DNA from 2 places in the Vagococcus xieshaowenii genome. Region 2 is predicted to be linked to the other one. Evidence: predicted binding sites of a transcription regulator. Region 2 holds the regulator's gene; the other holds the start of a gene.

Region 1 (8,258 bases), 620 kb from region 2:
ATAAGTACCCACGATTGCTCCGGGGTCTTGAATGGCGAAATCTCCACCCGTCACACTGATTAATTGTCCCATCGAAGTATCAATCGGAATAGTTAAGATGGTACCAGGTTGACCGTAAAAGGGCATAACAGCGATTTCTTCATTCAGGCTAGCATCCCATATGGCTAAGTTAACTCCTGCCCCAGCGTTACTTGTTGTTGTTTCTGAGGGATTTATTATGGCGTCATCTGTTATGGTTTCATCAGATGTAAGGGGTATCTCTGAAAGGTTATGATTAATTTGCGGTAAGTTAATCGTCGGTAAGGTCATGGTAGGTTGTACCTGTTCTTCTGCAAAAGCAGGAGGTGTAAGAATCAGTGTTCCCAAAAGTAATCCTACATAAACTCCTTTACACACTCGTGTTTTTTTCATTTATTAGTCCTCCAAATTGTTATCAATCATGTATAAATTAATATAAGTATATATTAATTAGGGTGTTTTGTGTAATGATGCGGTTAACAAAAAAACACGACCAATCATTGATCGTGTTTTAGTCGCTTGTGTAGCGATGGTTATTTGTATTTTTCCTCTAAGTCACTCATCCATTTGCCAAGCCAAGCGCCTAACAAACACATAATAAAACAAAGAAGGTATTGAATAGTCCCAAAACCGGCGTAATTTGTCGGGATAATCATAATGGTTGAAGCAAATACAATTCCTAAAATAAAATGGAATAGTTTTGAAAAATGTCGTTGGAAAATCGCGTCCATTATTTTTGATAAACCTAATACACAGACCAATCCACCGATAGCGATTGGAATTAAAATGCCAAGATTCATCGTTTTAATACCATCAGACATTGCTTTGTACATGCCCATATAAACAAGGAAATTAGAAGGGCTAAGACCAGGGACAATCATCCCTAAGCCAATCAATGCACCTGCAATCATCCACGTGAAAAAGTTTTGGTCGACAGTTCCAAATAAGCCTTGACCAAAGAATAGAAATAGTGCGCCTAAGATAAAGGTAATGACTAAAATCATTAGATCGTTATTATTGCGCCCTTCTTTACCTGCTTCTTTCCAAAGTGCAGGAGTCGTGCCGATAATACAGCCCACGAAGAACCAAAGGATGATCGTTTCGTAATTACCAAGTAAGAAACTAACCCCAAAAGATAATAGGAAAACGCCAAATATTCCTCCTAGACCGATGGGAATAAAATAAAGCACATTTTGTTTAAAGTTTCTGGTGATATGTGCTAAAAATGAAATGATACGTTCATAAATCCCAAAAATTGCCGCTAATGCACCGCCGCTAACGCCAGGTAAAATAAAGCCAGAGCCGATAAACATCCCTTTGATAAAGCGTAACAGCCAGTCTTTCATAGTATGTGTCATATGTTATGTCTCCTAAAAAAATAGTATGTATTCATCATACCTAAAAAAAATGCTTTTGGAAACTAAATACGAGAACTTAGAGCTTTTTTTATTTTATCAAATGAAACAGTTCTTGAAATATACAATCATGGTTAATGTTTGATATAATGTTTAAAGATGCGAGAGGGAAAAAAGGAGTAAAGACTAGATGGATGTTTTGGTAAATAATAGAAAGAGGCGCCTCTTAAGTATTGTTTGTTTAATGATACTGACTTTTTTTGGGTTGATTCCACAAGCGGCTGCTTCGAGTGAAAAGTTTAAAATAATAGGTTACTTGCCGGATTATGATACGCAACATATTGATAGTACGGTTAATTTGGCACAGTTTACGGATGTTAATTATTTTTCGGTAGTCCCAACAGGTGATGGGAAATTAAAATTTACGGATAGTGGTAACCCAGAACAGTTAAAAGCATTAGTAGAAAAAGCTCATGCTAAAAATGTTAGGGTAGGGGTTAGTATTGGTGGGTGGAATTTAAGCGATAACTTTTCTGCTGCGACTGATCAATCAACGCTCAAAACATTTGTAAGTAGCATCAAACGTTTTGCAAATGATTATGAATTAGATACAATCGATATCGATTGGGAGTATCCAGAATCTAATGAAGCAGAACGTTTTGAAACATTTATTAAGACATTGAAAGCTTCGTTGGGAGACACTTATGTCTCAATAACAGTTCCTTCAGGTGTGGCAGCCAATAGTCAACCAAGTGGTCATTGGGAAGTGCATTTTACCCCTGAAGCATTAAAAGCTGCTGATTGGATTAATATTATGTCTTATGATGCTCAAATTGAAGGCTATCCTAATCATTCAACCACTGAATTGCACAAAGCTAACTTGGATTACTGGAATGAAATTTTAGGCGGTAAACATATGGACAAATTGGTATCAGGTCTTCCATTTTACGGTAAGGCGGCGGATGGTTCCGTTATGACGTATCGTAATATTATTAAAGAAGCACCTACTGTACCGCTAGAGGACGAAGTGACGATTAATGACGTTACTTATTATATTAATAACAAGCAAACCGTAAGAGATAAAACACTTGCTTCAATTAAAACTGGCTCAGGTGGTATTATGGTTTGGGCACCTACTATGGATACTGAGAGATCTAGTTCAACTAACTTGATGAAGGTGATGTCTGACACAGTGGATAAAGAGCATGTTATGCTGAATCGTGCGAACTCATTGGCAGCAGAACCACCCAATAGCTTAGTAGCTAAGAAGATTAATTGGTTAGACATTATTAGTGTCATTATAGGGCTACTATTATTGAGTCTAGGTATTCCATTAATTTTAGGTTATTGGCAAAAATATTTACCACAACAATTAAAAGGTAAAAAAATTAACAAAAAAGCTTTTGCTAAATTGATAGGTTTTACAGCAGTCATTCTAGGTCTGCTATTTGTTTTGATGGGCTTAACGCCATGGTGGGTTCCAACGTTATATGTCGTAGGATTAATTGCAATATTTATAAAATTATTAAAATGATGAATAGATAGGAGTTGTGAGGTGATCACAGCTCTTTTTTGTTGTCTCGTTTTTATTTTGTAGAGGAAATATGGTACAATTTAGAGGCGAACGCATGTTTTGGATAAGGAGAATTAATATGTATGAATATATGAAAGGGCAAGTGACATTCGTCAGCCCTTATTACATTGTATTGGAAGTAGGAGGTATCGGGTATCAATTAGCTGTGGCCAATCCGTTTCGTTATAATACAGAAGTAAAAGAGACGTTAATCTATGTGTACCAATCAGTTAGAGAAGATTCGATGACACTATTTGGCTTTAATCAATACGAGGAAAAGCAATTGTTTATGAAATTGATCAGTGTTTCAGGTATCGGTCCTAAAAGTGCTCTAGCCATTATGGCAGGAGAAGACCATGTCGGATTAGTGAAAGCAGTAGAATCAGATGATTTCAAATATTTAACTAAATTCCCAGGGGTTGGAAAGAAAACTGCCCAACAAATGATTTTAGACTTAAAAGGTAAGTTAGATGATTTAGTGATTACAGAGTTAACAGGCGAGGAACAACTGTCCTTGTTAGATGCTAAATTAGATAATGTTGCTAGTCGTTATTTAGAAGAAGCGCTGGAAGCCTTACTTGCGTTAGGCTACTCTCAAAAAGAATTAGCTCGTATAGAAAAAGAATTAACAACGCTCAATTTAGAATCAACAGATGCTTTCTTAAGACAAGGTTTAAGTTTATTAATGAAAAAATAAGGAGGTTTTCTCATGGAAGAAAACGAGCGCATGCTTTCTCCTGAAAATCTACCATTTGAATCAGAAGAAAAGCAGTTACGTCCGACGCGTTTATCACAATATATTGGACAACATAAGGTGAAAGAAGAATTGGCTATCTATATTAAGGCAGCATTAAATCGTCAAGAAGCACTAGATCATGTCTTATTATTTGGCCCACCAGGACTAGGGAAGACGACGATGGCAATGGTTGTCGCTAATGAAATGGGGGTTCAAATTAGAACAACAAGTGGCCCCGCTATTGAACGACCAGGTGACTTGGTAGCGTTACTGAATGAATTAGAGCCTGGTGATGTGTTATTTATCGATGAAATTCATCGTTTACCTCGTGTAGTAGAAGAGATGCTTTATTCTGCAATGGAGGATTTTTACGTGGATATTATGGTTGGTCAAGGCCCTACAGCGCATCCCGTCCACTTCCAATTACCGCCGTTTACATTAGTTGGAGCTACGACAAGAGCTGGCATGCTGTCGGCCCCTTTACGCGATCGTTTTGGTATTGTCTTGCACATGGAATATTATGATGTACGTGATTTACAAGAAATTGTGTTACGTTCAGCGGATATTTTCAATACGGATATTTTAGAAGATGGCGCCTTAGAAATTGCTCGTCGTTCACGAGGAACCCCAAGAATTGCCAACAGGTTATTAAGACGCGTGCGAGATGTGGCACAAGTTGAAAACAACGGTGTGGTAGACTCGGACACAGCAGATCGTGCGTTAGCTATTTTACGTGTGGATCATGAAGGGCTAGACTATGTCGATCAGAAAATTTTACGTACTATGATTGAATTGTATGGAGGCGGGCCTGTTGGGTTAAGCACGCTATCTGTGAATATTAGTGAAGAAACAGAAACGGTAGAAGATATGTATGAACCGTATTTGATTCAAAAAGGTTTTATCCAACGGACACCGCGCGGAAGGGTCGCAACACCTCAAGCATACGAACACCTAGGCTATTATTATCCACAGAAATAACGCTAGACAGTTGCATCTGACGCTCATCGTGCTAGAATGAAAGAGATTTAATTTGAAGAAGAGGGATAATCATGACATATACAACAGAAGATTTTGATTTTGACTTACCAGAAGAACTAATTGCACAAACACCATTAGAAAATCGTGCGACTTCACGTTTATTAATTTTGAATAAAGAAACCGGTGAAATAGAAGATAAGCATTTCGCGGATATTATTGAAGAACTAAATGCCGGTGACGCTTTAGTCATGAACGATACACGTGTCTTACCTGCAAGAATTTATGGTGTAAAACCGGATACCGGCGGACAACTTGAGGTCTTATTGTTAAATAATACGACGGGTGATCGTTGGGAAACATTAATTAAACCAGCTAAACGAGCAAAAGTTGGGACAGTTATCGAATTTGGTGAAGGTAAATTACATGCAACAGTTGTAGAAGAATTAGAGCATGGTGGACGTATCATTGAATTTAATTATGATGGGGTCTTTTTAGAAATATTAGAATCATTAGGCGAGATGCCCTTACCACCGTACATCAAAGAACGTTTAGAAGATCCAGATCGTTACCAAACGGTTTACGCTAAAGAAAATGGTTCAGCCGCAGCACCAACAGCGGGTCTTCATTTTACTAAAGAGTTATTAGCTGCAATCGAAGAAAAGGGTATTCGTTTAGTTTATTTGACTTTGCATGTCGGGTTAGGAACATTCCGACCAGTTAGTGTTGATAATATAGAAGAGCACAAAATGCATAGCGAGTTTTATCGTTTAACAGAAGAAGCAGCACAAGCGTTGAATGATGTTAGATCACAAGGTGGACGTATTGTAGCGGTTGGGACAACATCAATCCGTACACTTGAAACGATTGGACAAAAATTTGATGGTGAAATAAAAGCTGATAGCGGCTGGACGGATATTTTTATTACACCAGGCTTTGATTTCAAAGTAGTCGATGCATTTTCGACGAACTTCCATTTGCCAAAATCAACACTTGTTATGCTTGTTAGTGCCTTTGCTGGACGAGACAATGTCTTAAATGCCTATCATCACGCCGTAGAAGAACGTTATCGTTTCTTTAGCTTTGGCGACGCCATGTTTGTAAAATAGAGTGATTGAGAGGGCGTTTTGCTTCAAGAAACATGAAGGAAGTGCCAAAAATATAAAAAATATTTTTGAAAACTTCTCCATGTTTCCGCAGAAGCAGCCCACAAAATCCGGATTAAGAAGAGTGATTGAGAGGGCGTTTTTGCTTCAAGAAACATGAAGGAAGTGCCAAAAATATAAAAAATATTTTTGAGAACTTCTCCATGTTTCCACAGAAGCAGCCCACAAAATCCGGATTAAGAAGAGTGATTGAGAGGGCGTTTTTGCTTTCAGTCATTATGATATGGGCAATCATTTGTCATGCTTATACTAATTGGACTAAAAAACAATAAAAAAAAGCCAAGCTTCTCGAATGCTTGGCTTTTTCTGGCTCTACGGAAGGACTTAGAAAGAACGTTAGATAAGAAGTCACGTAAGTTTAGGATGAGCATATATTCTTTACATTATTCTTTTCTTTTCTAAATTCCCTTGCAAAACAAGATTTGTCTTTCTATACTTCTTCGTGGTTGTGTTGCAATTCATTAATCTTTCGAGCTTCATACGTTTTTCGTGAAGAGTTAAACGTTACATGTCTTCTTAATGATTGGTGAAACGTGTACATCTAGAACATTTCTTTGTTTCCTTGTATTACCTATTCAGTTGTAATGTTTCGAGAATTGGCTTTCTAAGATTGCTTCCTTCCTTGTATCTTTATTAAACCACAAAATGATGGCGTTTTCAAAAAATATGCTTCATTAAGTTTAATTAAATCTATTCGACAAAAACTTGCACAAAAACGCGACTCAGAGTATGATAATTTAGATGCATAATAATGTTTAATAAATGAAAGTAGGGAGACGAAATGACAGAACCAGCCATTCGTTACCGATTGATTAAGAAGGAAAAACACACAGGAGCGCGTTTGGGTGAAATTATTACCCCTCATGGAACGTTTCCAACTCCAATGTTTATGCCAGTCGGTACATTAGCGACAGTAAAAACTATGGCCCCAGAAGAATTAAAAGAAATGGGTGCAGGAATTATTTTAAGTAATACGTATCACTTATGGTTACGACCCGGAGAAGATATCGTAGAAGAAGCAGGCGGTCTTCACAAATTTATGAATTGGGATCAAGGAATCCTGACAGATTCAGGTGGTTTCCAAGTTTGGTCATTATCAGATATGCGTAATATTGAAGAGTCAGGGGTTCACTTTAAAAATCATTTAAATGGCTCAAAAATGTTCCTTTCACCAGAAAAAGCGATTCAAATTCAAAACAAATTAGGACCAGACATTATGATGAGTTTTGATGAATGCCCACCATTTGAAGAAAGTCATGAGTACGTGAAAAAATCTATCGAACGTACGACTCGTTGGGCAGAACGTGGCTTGAAAGCACACGCTAATCCAGATCGTCAAGGGTTGTTTGGTATCGTTCAAGGAGCGGGTTACAAAGACTTGCGCTTACAAAGTGCCAAAGACTTGATGAGCTTAGATTTCCCTGGTTATTCAATTGGAGGTTTATCTGTTGGCGAAACAAAAGAAGAAATGAACAATATTTTAGACGTATTAAATCCTGTATTACCAGAAAATAAACCACGCTATTTAATGGGTGTTGGAACAGCGGATTCATTAATTGATGGTGTTATTCGTGGTGTGGATATGTTTGACTGTGTCTTACCGACACGTATTGCTCGTAATGGAACATGTATGACAAGTAAAGGTCGTTTGGTTGTTAAGAATGCACAATATGCTCGTGACTTCCGACCAATTGATGAAAAATGTGGTTGTTACACATGTCGTAACTACTCACGTGCGTACGTGCGTCATTTAATCAAGAGTGATGAAACATTCGGCTTACGTTTGACGTCTTACCATAATCTATACTTCTTATTAGATGTAATGAAACAAGTTCGTCAAGCAATCATGGATGATAATTTATTAGAATTCAGACAAGCATTTTTTGAAGAATATGGCTTTAACAAGGAAAACGCTAAAAAATTCTAAAAAATAAAAGTTTAAAGTAGAACGAAAGTTATATTTTTGATACAGTATAATTAAACGAAAGAAGAAGAGGTGTAAACATGTTACCATTATTAATGTTAGTATTATTTGGTGTGATGATGTATTTCACAACAAGTAAACAAAAGAAACAAATGAAAGAGCATCAAGAAAAATTAGACAGTATTCAAGCAGGCGACAAAGTTGTCACAATTGGTGGATTACACGGTGTAGTAGCGGATGTTAGAACAACAGAAGCAGGTAAAACAATTCTTATTGATTGCGAAGGTATCTATTTAGAGTTTGATCGTGCAGCAATTAAAACAATTATTCCAGGAACAGGTATGGCCAATACCGTAACTGAACCAGTAGAAGAAACAGTTGAAACTACTGAAACAGCTGTAGAAGAAATTACCGAAGTGCCAGAAGTAGCTGAGACAAACGAAGAAACGTCTCATGAGGAACCTAAGGCATAGCAGGTTTAATGTCTAGTTAAACAAAAGGGTAAAACACA
Region 2 (8,258 bases):
AGTATTTTCTAATTTTGCTGGTAATACTTGGTCGGTTGCACCAATAATAAACGTTACTTTATTCTTTTTAGCATGGACTTTATCTAAAACAGATATTTTGACTTGATCAAGTGTCGTTGGTACCTTACCATATTCAAAATCTTCAAGCCCAAACATTAATAACGAAACAAATTCTTCCTTATCAAATGGTCGGTCACCAAGAATCTCGACATATTCCTCAAGCAAATGAATAAAAGCTTGCCAACTTTGTTCATGAATTTTAGCTTCCTCTAGCTTGCCTTGGGATAAATAATAATCACGCCAAACAAGCATTTGTTGCTCTACGCCAATTGCTACCAAAAATTGATACAAACATACAGCAGCATCTTTACCCAATGACGCTTGATTTAATTCCTCATAAAATGGCACAAGTGTTTCTCGTACGTGGCGTCTGACGTCATTCGACACACGTTCAATTGTTTGATCACGCGTCTCCTCTTGTCCTTCTTCATTGAGATAATTGATATAATGCCAATCTTCTTCTCTTGTCCAATGACTGCCTTCGTAACCGTAAGCCAACATGACGTTTTCTGTCACATCAATCGACTCACGATATGATAAACGTTCTGCTAACCATTTATCCAACGTTTCAAACGAGTTCCCATTTGGCAAAAATAATTCAGTTCTTAAGAAACGCATAATATCTTGATAACGAAAATAACGTTGATCAATGGCAAATAAAGAATCTAACAATTCAACCAACGGATGATGCTTCATGGTTTGTGATTCATCAAAATAAAAAGGAATATCTAATGCATTGAATACTGGAGAAAAACGAGGACTATAATTGGTCTCATCACGATAAAGTATTTCAATATCTTTATAACGAATCCCTTCTTCAGCGACTAGTCGTCTAATCTCTCGACCAATATGTTCTACTTCAGCCTGAGGATTTTCAGCCTTCCAAATATGTAAACTATCAGGCGATGTTAATTGTCTTTTTACGGGTTTACCATATGATTGTTGACTTTGAACCCAAAAATCATCAATTAACGCTAAATCTTGATTGCGTTGATTTGTAATTATTTTATCAAATTCAACAGGAATATTGGCTTGCCTTGCCAAATGATAGAGTTGATGATACAACTTCCCACTATCATAAAAAAGAGAATGAGGTTCTGGCATCTTGTCTACAGCTGCTTGATTAAGCACCAAATCAAACCAAATTTTACCCGCTGACTTCATCAACGTTTGAATCAACTGTTGTTCTTGAGAAGTAAAGCGCGTAAAACCTGATACAATAAACAACGTTTCAGACAAGTCTTTTGTTGTTAAAAATTCTGATAAGTTTGATAATAAAAGATTTTCTTCAATTTTATTTTCTAACAAATACTCTTGATATCTTCGATAAATACGTTGAATATCGTGTAATTTCAATTGTAAGTCTACTTGATTCTTATTCAAACGATCTTTAATGATTGATAAATCATCCGCCTGTAAATTAGCTTGTGTTAACTCATCAATAAAAGCCGATATTTGCTCCACAAAACCTGTCTGATGAACTTCTCCTCGGTATACCGTCAGTTCTTCCATTTCTTCTGTCAAAATGGTCTTTAACACCATATGTTTACCTGTTTTACTTAAACTATTTGACTGATAATACTGAGTATTTTGTAAAAAATACCAGGCTAAACGAGAGAGACTAAAGACTTGGAGCGACATAGTTCCCACGGTCTCTTCATTCGTTTCATGACGCATTTGAGCCAATACATTCACTTCTGTTTCAAACTTAACATGGTTGGGTACTAAATAAAACACACGGTGATGCTTATTTTCTCCTAACCATTTCTTAGCTTCTTCAATTAATACTTCATCATGATGAGCACTCGCCGTACCATAGAAAAATCTTACTGACATTTTCTCACCTTCTCTACTATTATTACTTTCTAGTTTAGCACAAAAAAAGGAGGTTGTGATAAAAGCCTATTTTAGAAAAAATAGGAGCCGTGACAAAAATTGTCACAGCTCCTTGTTGTTTAATTATTTTCAATTAAACCAAAACGATTCAACGGCCAGAAAATAAATTTAACTCGACCTGAAATATCTTTAATATCAATTAAACCAATGTATCGGCTGTCTTTTGAAATAGGACGATTATCCCCTAAAACAAATACTTTTCCTTCAGGAACCACTGTCGTTTCAATCCCAATAATATCTTGTAACGAGAAATCCGTTTCTAATTCATACGTTGTTTCATCAATTGGTTTTTTATATGATGTATAAGGATTAGTGTCATCATATCCTTTTTTAGCTTCCTCAATATATTTCTCATTGACTAATTCACCATTAACATATAATTGGTCCTTTTTGAAGCTTATTTCATCACCAGGTACACCAATAACACGCTTAATATAACTTTTACCAGGTTGATCTGGTGCTGGAAATGTTACAATTTCAAAACGCTTAGGTTCACCAAATTTTAATTGCATGATGCGTTCTTTGTTTTCTAATGTTGGTAACATAGAATCTCCTGATACTTGAATTGGCGATATAACAAAATGTCTAACCGCAAACAAGATGGCTAACATACCGATAAACCAGATGATGTTACCTAAAAGCTCATTTTTCTTCATTTGAAGTTTCCTCCTATACACTAAATAGTCTGTTGATTATCCAATAAACTATCCATTTTAGTTTTCATTATTCATGATTATTTCATTGTAACATAAAAAAAGAGATAGGAAAAATCAACCTATCTCTTTACTATTTTTTTTATAATTCGTTATATGTTTTAACAACGTTATCTACTGTAAAGCCATATTGTTCAATGACAATATTTCCTGGAGCAGAAGCCCCAAACTTGTCGATACCCATTACAGCACCATCAAATCCAACATAACGTTCCCATCCAAATGTTGCTCCCATTTCGATAGCCACACGTTTGGTTAAACGACGAGGTAAGACTGCTTCTTTGTATTCAACTGATTGTTCTTCAAATAAATTCATACTTGGCATTGAAACAACTGAAACATCTTCACCTTGCTCTGCTAACACTTTTTGTGCTTCAATGGCTAACGCCACTTCAGAACCTGTAGCAATCAAGATACCTGTTGCGTCACCTTTGGCTGGTGAAATAACATAAGCACCTTTAGCAACACCTTCATCAGCTAACTCTGCTGAATTTGGTAAAACTGGTAAGTTTTGTCTTGTCAAAGCTAATACTGTTGGGCGTTCTGTTGAACTAATAGCAATTTTCCATGCTGCACGAGTTTCATTCCCATCAGCTGGACGAATTGTATTTAGGTTAGGTAAACCACGTAAGCTTGATAATTGTTCGATTGGTTCATGTGTTGGACCATCTTCTCCAACTGCTACTGAATCATGTGTTAACACATAAGTAACCGGCGCTTTTTGAATAGAAGCTAAACGAATAGCTGGTCTTAAGTAGTCAACGAATACAAAGAACGTTCCGCCATAAACTTTTGTTCCACCATGTAATGCAATACCGTTCATTGCAGCGGCCATAGCAAATTCACGAACACCAAACCAGATATTACGACCTTCATAATGATCAGCATCAAAATCGGTTTCACCAGCAATCATCGTGTTATTTGAGCCAGATAAATCAGCAGAACCACCCCATAATGTAGGGACTGTTTTAGCTAACGCTTGGATCATTTCACTTGATGTTACACGACTTGCTTTAGCTGCATCTGCTTCTTGATAAATAGGCATTTCAGCATCCCAATTTTCTGGTAATTCATTAGCAAAGCCAGCTAATAATTGTGCCGCTAACTCTGGATATTCAGCTTGATAAGAGGCAAACAATTCGTTCCACTGTGCTTCAGCTGCTTCACCGTTAGCATTAATTGTTGCTTCAAAACGTTCTTTTGCTTCAGTAGGGACTTCAAAGGCTTCATATTCCCAGCCATAAGCTGCTTTAGCTGTTGCAATTCCGTCCATACCAAGTGGAGCACCATGAACTTTATTAGTCCCTGCGTTTGGCGCACCAAATCCGATAACTGTTTTTACTTCAATAATAGTTGGTTTGTTAGTTTCAGCTTTCGCTTCATCAATAGCTTTAGAAATAGCTGCTAAATCGTTGCCATCTTTCACTAAAATATGTTGCCAACCTGTTGCTTCAAAACGTCCTTTTACATCTTCACTAAATGATTTGTCTAAATCACCATCTAAAGAGATATCATTTGAGTCATATAAAACAATCAATTTATCTAATTTCAAGTGTCCTGCTAAGCTAATAGCTTCTTGAGAAATACCTTCCATCAAGTCACCATCACCACAAATAGCATAAGTATAATGATCCATCACTTTATAATTAGGACGGTTATACGTTGCTGCTAAATGTGCTTCTGCCATTGCAAAACCGACACTCATTGCAATCCCTTGTCCTAAAGGTCCTGTTGTCGCTTCGATACCATCTGTATGATGAACTTCAGGATGTCCCGGTGTACGACTTTCCCATTGACGGAAATTTTTAATATCTTCAATTGTCACATCATACCCTGCCATATGTAATAAGCTATATTGTAATGCAGAACCATGTCCAGCAGACAAAATAAAACGGTCACGGTCAATCCAGTTTCTTGAAGTCTTTGGGTTCACTTTTAAATGTTTTGTCCATAATGCATAAGCCATTGGTGCAGCTCCCATTGGTAAACCGGGATGCCCAGAATTTGCTTTTTGAATCATATCCATACTTAATGTACGTAATGTGTTAACGCCTAATTCATCAATTTTATCGAACAACATGATCATCTCCTATGTTTTAGGTTTTTTTTACCTTTATTACATTTTACTATTTTTTTACACTATACGCAATGTTTTTTTGTAAACAGTTTCACTAATCTTCTAAATGACGACCATGAATTTGTTTATCTTTTTGAATACGTTTTAACTTATCAGGCGTTACATCTGTTCCTTCTTGGTCCACTACTTTCATGCCTTCGATATGATGACGCATGCCACCTCTAAAAACTGTTAAGTATTCTTCTCTTAATGCCTGTTGTTCTAAAATTTCTTCCTTTGTTAAACCTTCAGCTTTTTTCTTACGTGCTAACTCATTAATTCTAGCCATTTTTTCTTTTGATAACATTTTCATCAGTCCTCCTATACAATTACCTATTTTAATCGATATTGTCATAAAACACAAACCTCCAACTTACGAACGTGTGTTTGATTACTTCTACTTAATGTGTTAGAATTTAACTAATCAAACTAACTACTAGGAGGATTTCCTGTGACGAATAAAAAAGAGAATCGCCAATTAAGCATTTTACATTATATACATGAAACCGTAGAACAACGTGGTTATCCACCTACTGTCAGAGAAATATGTGAAGCAGTCAATTTATCTTCTACTTCTACCGTTCATGGTCACTTAGCGCGACTAGAACAAAAAGGATTATTATTACGCGACCCATCCAAACCACGTGCTATTGAAGTAACTAAGTTGGGATTAGAACTATTAGGTATTCAACCATCTACTATTCCTGTACTTGGAACAGTAACTGCGGGTGAACCTATATTAGCGGTTGAAAATGCCTCTGATTTCTTTCCTGTCCCGCCAGAATTCAAAAATGAAACCAGACCTTTATTTATGCTAACCATACGGGGCACTAGCATGATAAACAAAGGTATTGTTGACGGCGACTTCGTCATTGTACGTAAACAAGAACAAGCTAGCAACGGGGATATCGTCATTGCCATGACAGATGAAGATGAAGCAACGTGCAAAACCTTTTATAAAGAAGACAATCGTATCAGATTACAACCTGAAAACGATGCACTTGATCCCATCTATTTAGAGTCATGTACTATTCTAGGAAAAGTCGTTGGCCTTTATCGTTCTTTTTAATAATAACCCTTTACAACACGAACAAATGTTTGTATAATAAAAACAAGAACAAACGTTCGTATCAAGGAGGAGTTATTTATGACTGGTATTAGACGATTATTTTTTATTTTTTTCACCTTGCTTACAGGTATATTTTTAGGCGCATTTGGCCTTAAATTAGCCCTTATTATTTCAATTCCACTATTTGCCACACTTATTATTTTGTGGGACGAAAAAAAGTATGAAACACGACAACAACACGTTACTTATTATCAACACCACTATTATGAAGACTACTAAAAAGGAACGAGGCTAAGCCTCGTTCCTTTTTCTTATTCCGCTTCTTTTTCTGATACATTTTCTGTCCTACTATTTTTTTTATCTTCTTTAGCTAACTCTTTACCTAGTTCGATAATAAAATCATGTAATTGATCTTTCACTTCAGCGTGTTCTAAACCATACTCGATACTTGATTTTAAGAAACCAAATTTATCTCCTACATCATAACGTTTACCCGTAAATTTATGACCAAATACGCGTTGTGTTTTATTCAATTCATCAATAGCATCTGTTAATTGAATTTCTCCACCTGCTCCTGGGGCTTGTTTTTCTAATAAATCAAAAATTTCTGGTGTAAACAAATAACGGCCGATAATAGCTAGGTTACTTGGTGCATCTTCTGGCTTAGGTTTTTCAACAAAATGATTCACGTTGTACAACCCATCCTTCACTTCGCTTTCTGGTGCTATAATCCCATACTTAGAAGTATCTTCATGCGGCACTTCCATAACAGCAATAGTAGATGCTTTTGTTTCATTGTAATTATCGATTAGTTGTTTTGTTAAAGGAACCTCATCCGTCATAATATCATCACCAAGCATGACCACAAACGGTTCATCTCCCACAAAGGCTTTTCCTAAAGAAACCGCGTGGCCTAGTCCTAGTGCACGAGATTGGCGGATAAAATGTAAATTAATACCAGTTGTTGCTTCCACGGTTTCTAATAATTCCCATTTACCTTTTTCTTTTAAGTTCATTTCTAATTCTAAATTTGAGTCAAAGTGATCTTCTATAGGACGTTTTGCTTTTCCCGTTACAATTAAAATATCTTCTATACCAGAAGCTAACGCTTCTTCAACAATAAATTGAATCGTTGGTTTATCTACAATTGGTAACATCTCTTTAGCCATAGCTTTTGTAGCAGGTAAAAAACGTGTTCCTAATCCCGCTGCTGGTATAATGGCTTTTCTAACTTTTCCTTCTGTCATTCTAAAATTCCCCTTTTTACTATAATTATTTATCAAATTCTTTTTCCGACTTACTATCTCTCAACATCATTTCTTTAATCACATAGTTCACATCTTTATTCTCATATAAAACTTGATAAATTGCTTCTGTAATTGGCATTTCAACTTCTAGTTGTTGTGCAAGTTCATAAGCTGACTTAGTCGTAGAAACACCTTCAACAATCATTCCCATTGAAGATAAAATCTCATCTAAACTCTTGCCTTTACCTAACATATCTCCTGTTCGCCAGTTTCGTGAGTGAATACTGGTACAGGTAACAATTAAGTCTCCAAAGCCACTTAGCCCGATAAACGTTAATGGATCAGCTCCCATTGCCACACCTAATCGTGTAATTTCTGCTAGACCACGTGTCATGATAGCTGCTTTAGCGTTATCCCCTAAGCCTAGTCCGTGAATAGCCCCCGCACCCAGTGCGATGATATTTTTTAATGCTGCTCCGGTTTCTACGCCAATCACATCATCGTTAGTATAAACCCGGAAATATCCATTGCTAAATAATTCTTGAACATATTCAGCATAGTCTTCATTTTTACTAGCAGCAGTTATAGTGGTTAAATCATGTACTGCCACTTCTTCAGCATGACTTGGACCTGATAAAACCACAATATCTTTTCGTTTAGTTTCTGGAATTTCTTCTGCAAGTATCTCAGAAATACGTAAATGTGTTTCTTGTTCAAATCCTTTACTTGCATGAATAATTACCGGTTGTGTATGAACAACTTCTACAAATTGACGGGCTACGTCTCTAATCGCCTTTGTTGGTACAACAAACAATACTGCATCTGCATCTTTTACAGCATCCCCCATACTTGTTGTTGCTTTAAGCGTGTCAGGAAAAACAATTTCTGGCAGATAAGCTTTGTTTGTATGATACTCATTTAGTTCAGTAACCTGAGAAACATCTCGTCCCCATAATATCACTTCATGTCCGTTTTCAACTAAGGTTTGCGCTAATGCAAGCCCCCACGAACCTGTCCCTAGAACTGCAACTTTTTGTTTCATTTGATACCTCCGTTGTTTTCAAAAACAATCAATTCCTCTAATTCTTTCATCGTTGCTACCATTTTATAGGGGTGATATGGTGCAACATCCTTAATTGATTTACATGACCATTCTA

Evidence for each region. The regulator LexA, encoded in region 2, represses DNA repair genes until DNA is damaged. The targets are predictions, from matches to a motif close to CNAACANNTGTTNG.
Region 1: the regulator LexA is predicted to act here: its motif matches at 2,995-3,008, upstream of ruvA (Holliday junction branch migration protein RuvA).

Annotation. Positions count from the first base shown of each region.
Region 1 is NZ_CP038865.1:202,958-211,215, forward strand. Features, by position in the region: gene E4Z98_RS00925 (MucBP domain-containing protein) at 1-411, opposite strand, end outside; gene E4Z98_RS00930 (DUF368 domain-containing protein) at 552-1,376, opposite strand; gene E4Z98_RS00935 (glycoside hydrolase family 18 protein) at 1,564-2,907, shown strand; gene ruvA (Holliday junction branch migration protein RuvA) at 3,026-3,643, shown strand; gene ruvB (Holliday junction branch migration DNA helicase RuvB) at 3,656-4,660, shown strand; gene queA (tRNA preQ1(34) S-adenosylmethionine ribosyltransferase-isomerase QueA) at 4,732-5,766, shown strand; gene tgt (tRNA guanosine(34) transglycosylase Tgt) at 6,605-7,750, shown strand; gene yajC (preprotein translocase subunit YajC) at 7,828-8,220, shown strand; gene E4Z98_RS00965 (post-transcriptional regulator) at 8,258-8,258, shown strand, end outside.
Region 2 is NZ_CP038865.1:823,745-832,002, reverse strand. Features, by position in the region: gene E4Z98_RS04070 (PD-(D/E)XK nuclease family protein) at 1-1,896, opposite strand, end outside; gene lepB (signal peptidase I) at 2,016-2,612, opposite strand; gene tkt (transketolase) at 2,752-4,746, opposite strand; gene E4Z98_RS04055 (DUF896 family protein) at 4,841-5,092, opposite strand; gene lexA (transcriptional repressor LexA) at 5,237-5,854, shown strand; gene E4Z98_RS04045 (hypothetical protein) at 5,933-6,133, shown strand; gene galU (UTP--glucose-1-phosphate uridylyltransferase GalU) at 6,166-7,101, opposite strand; gene E4Z98_RS04035 (NAD(P)H-dependent glycerol-3-phosphate dehydrogenase) at 7,127-8,143, opposite strand; gene ppaX (pyrophosphatase PpaX) at 8,140-8,258, opposite strand, start outside.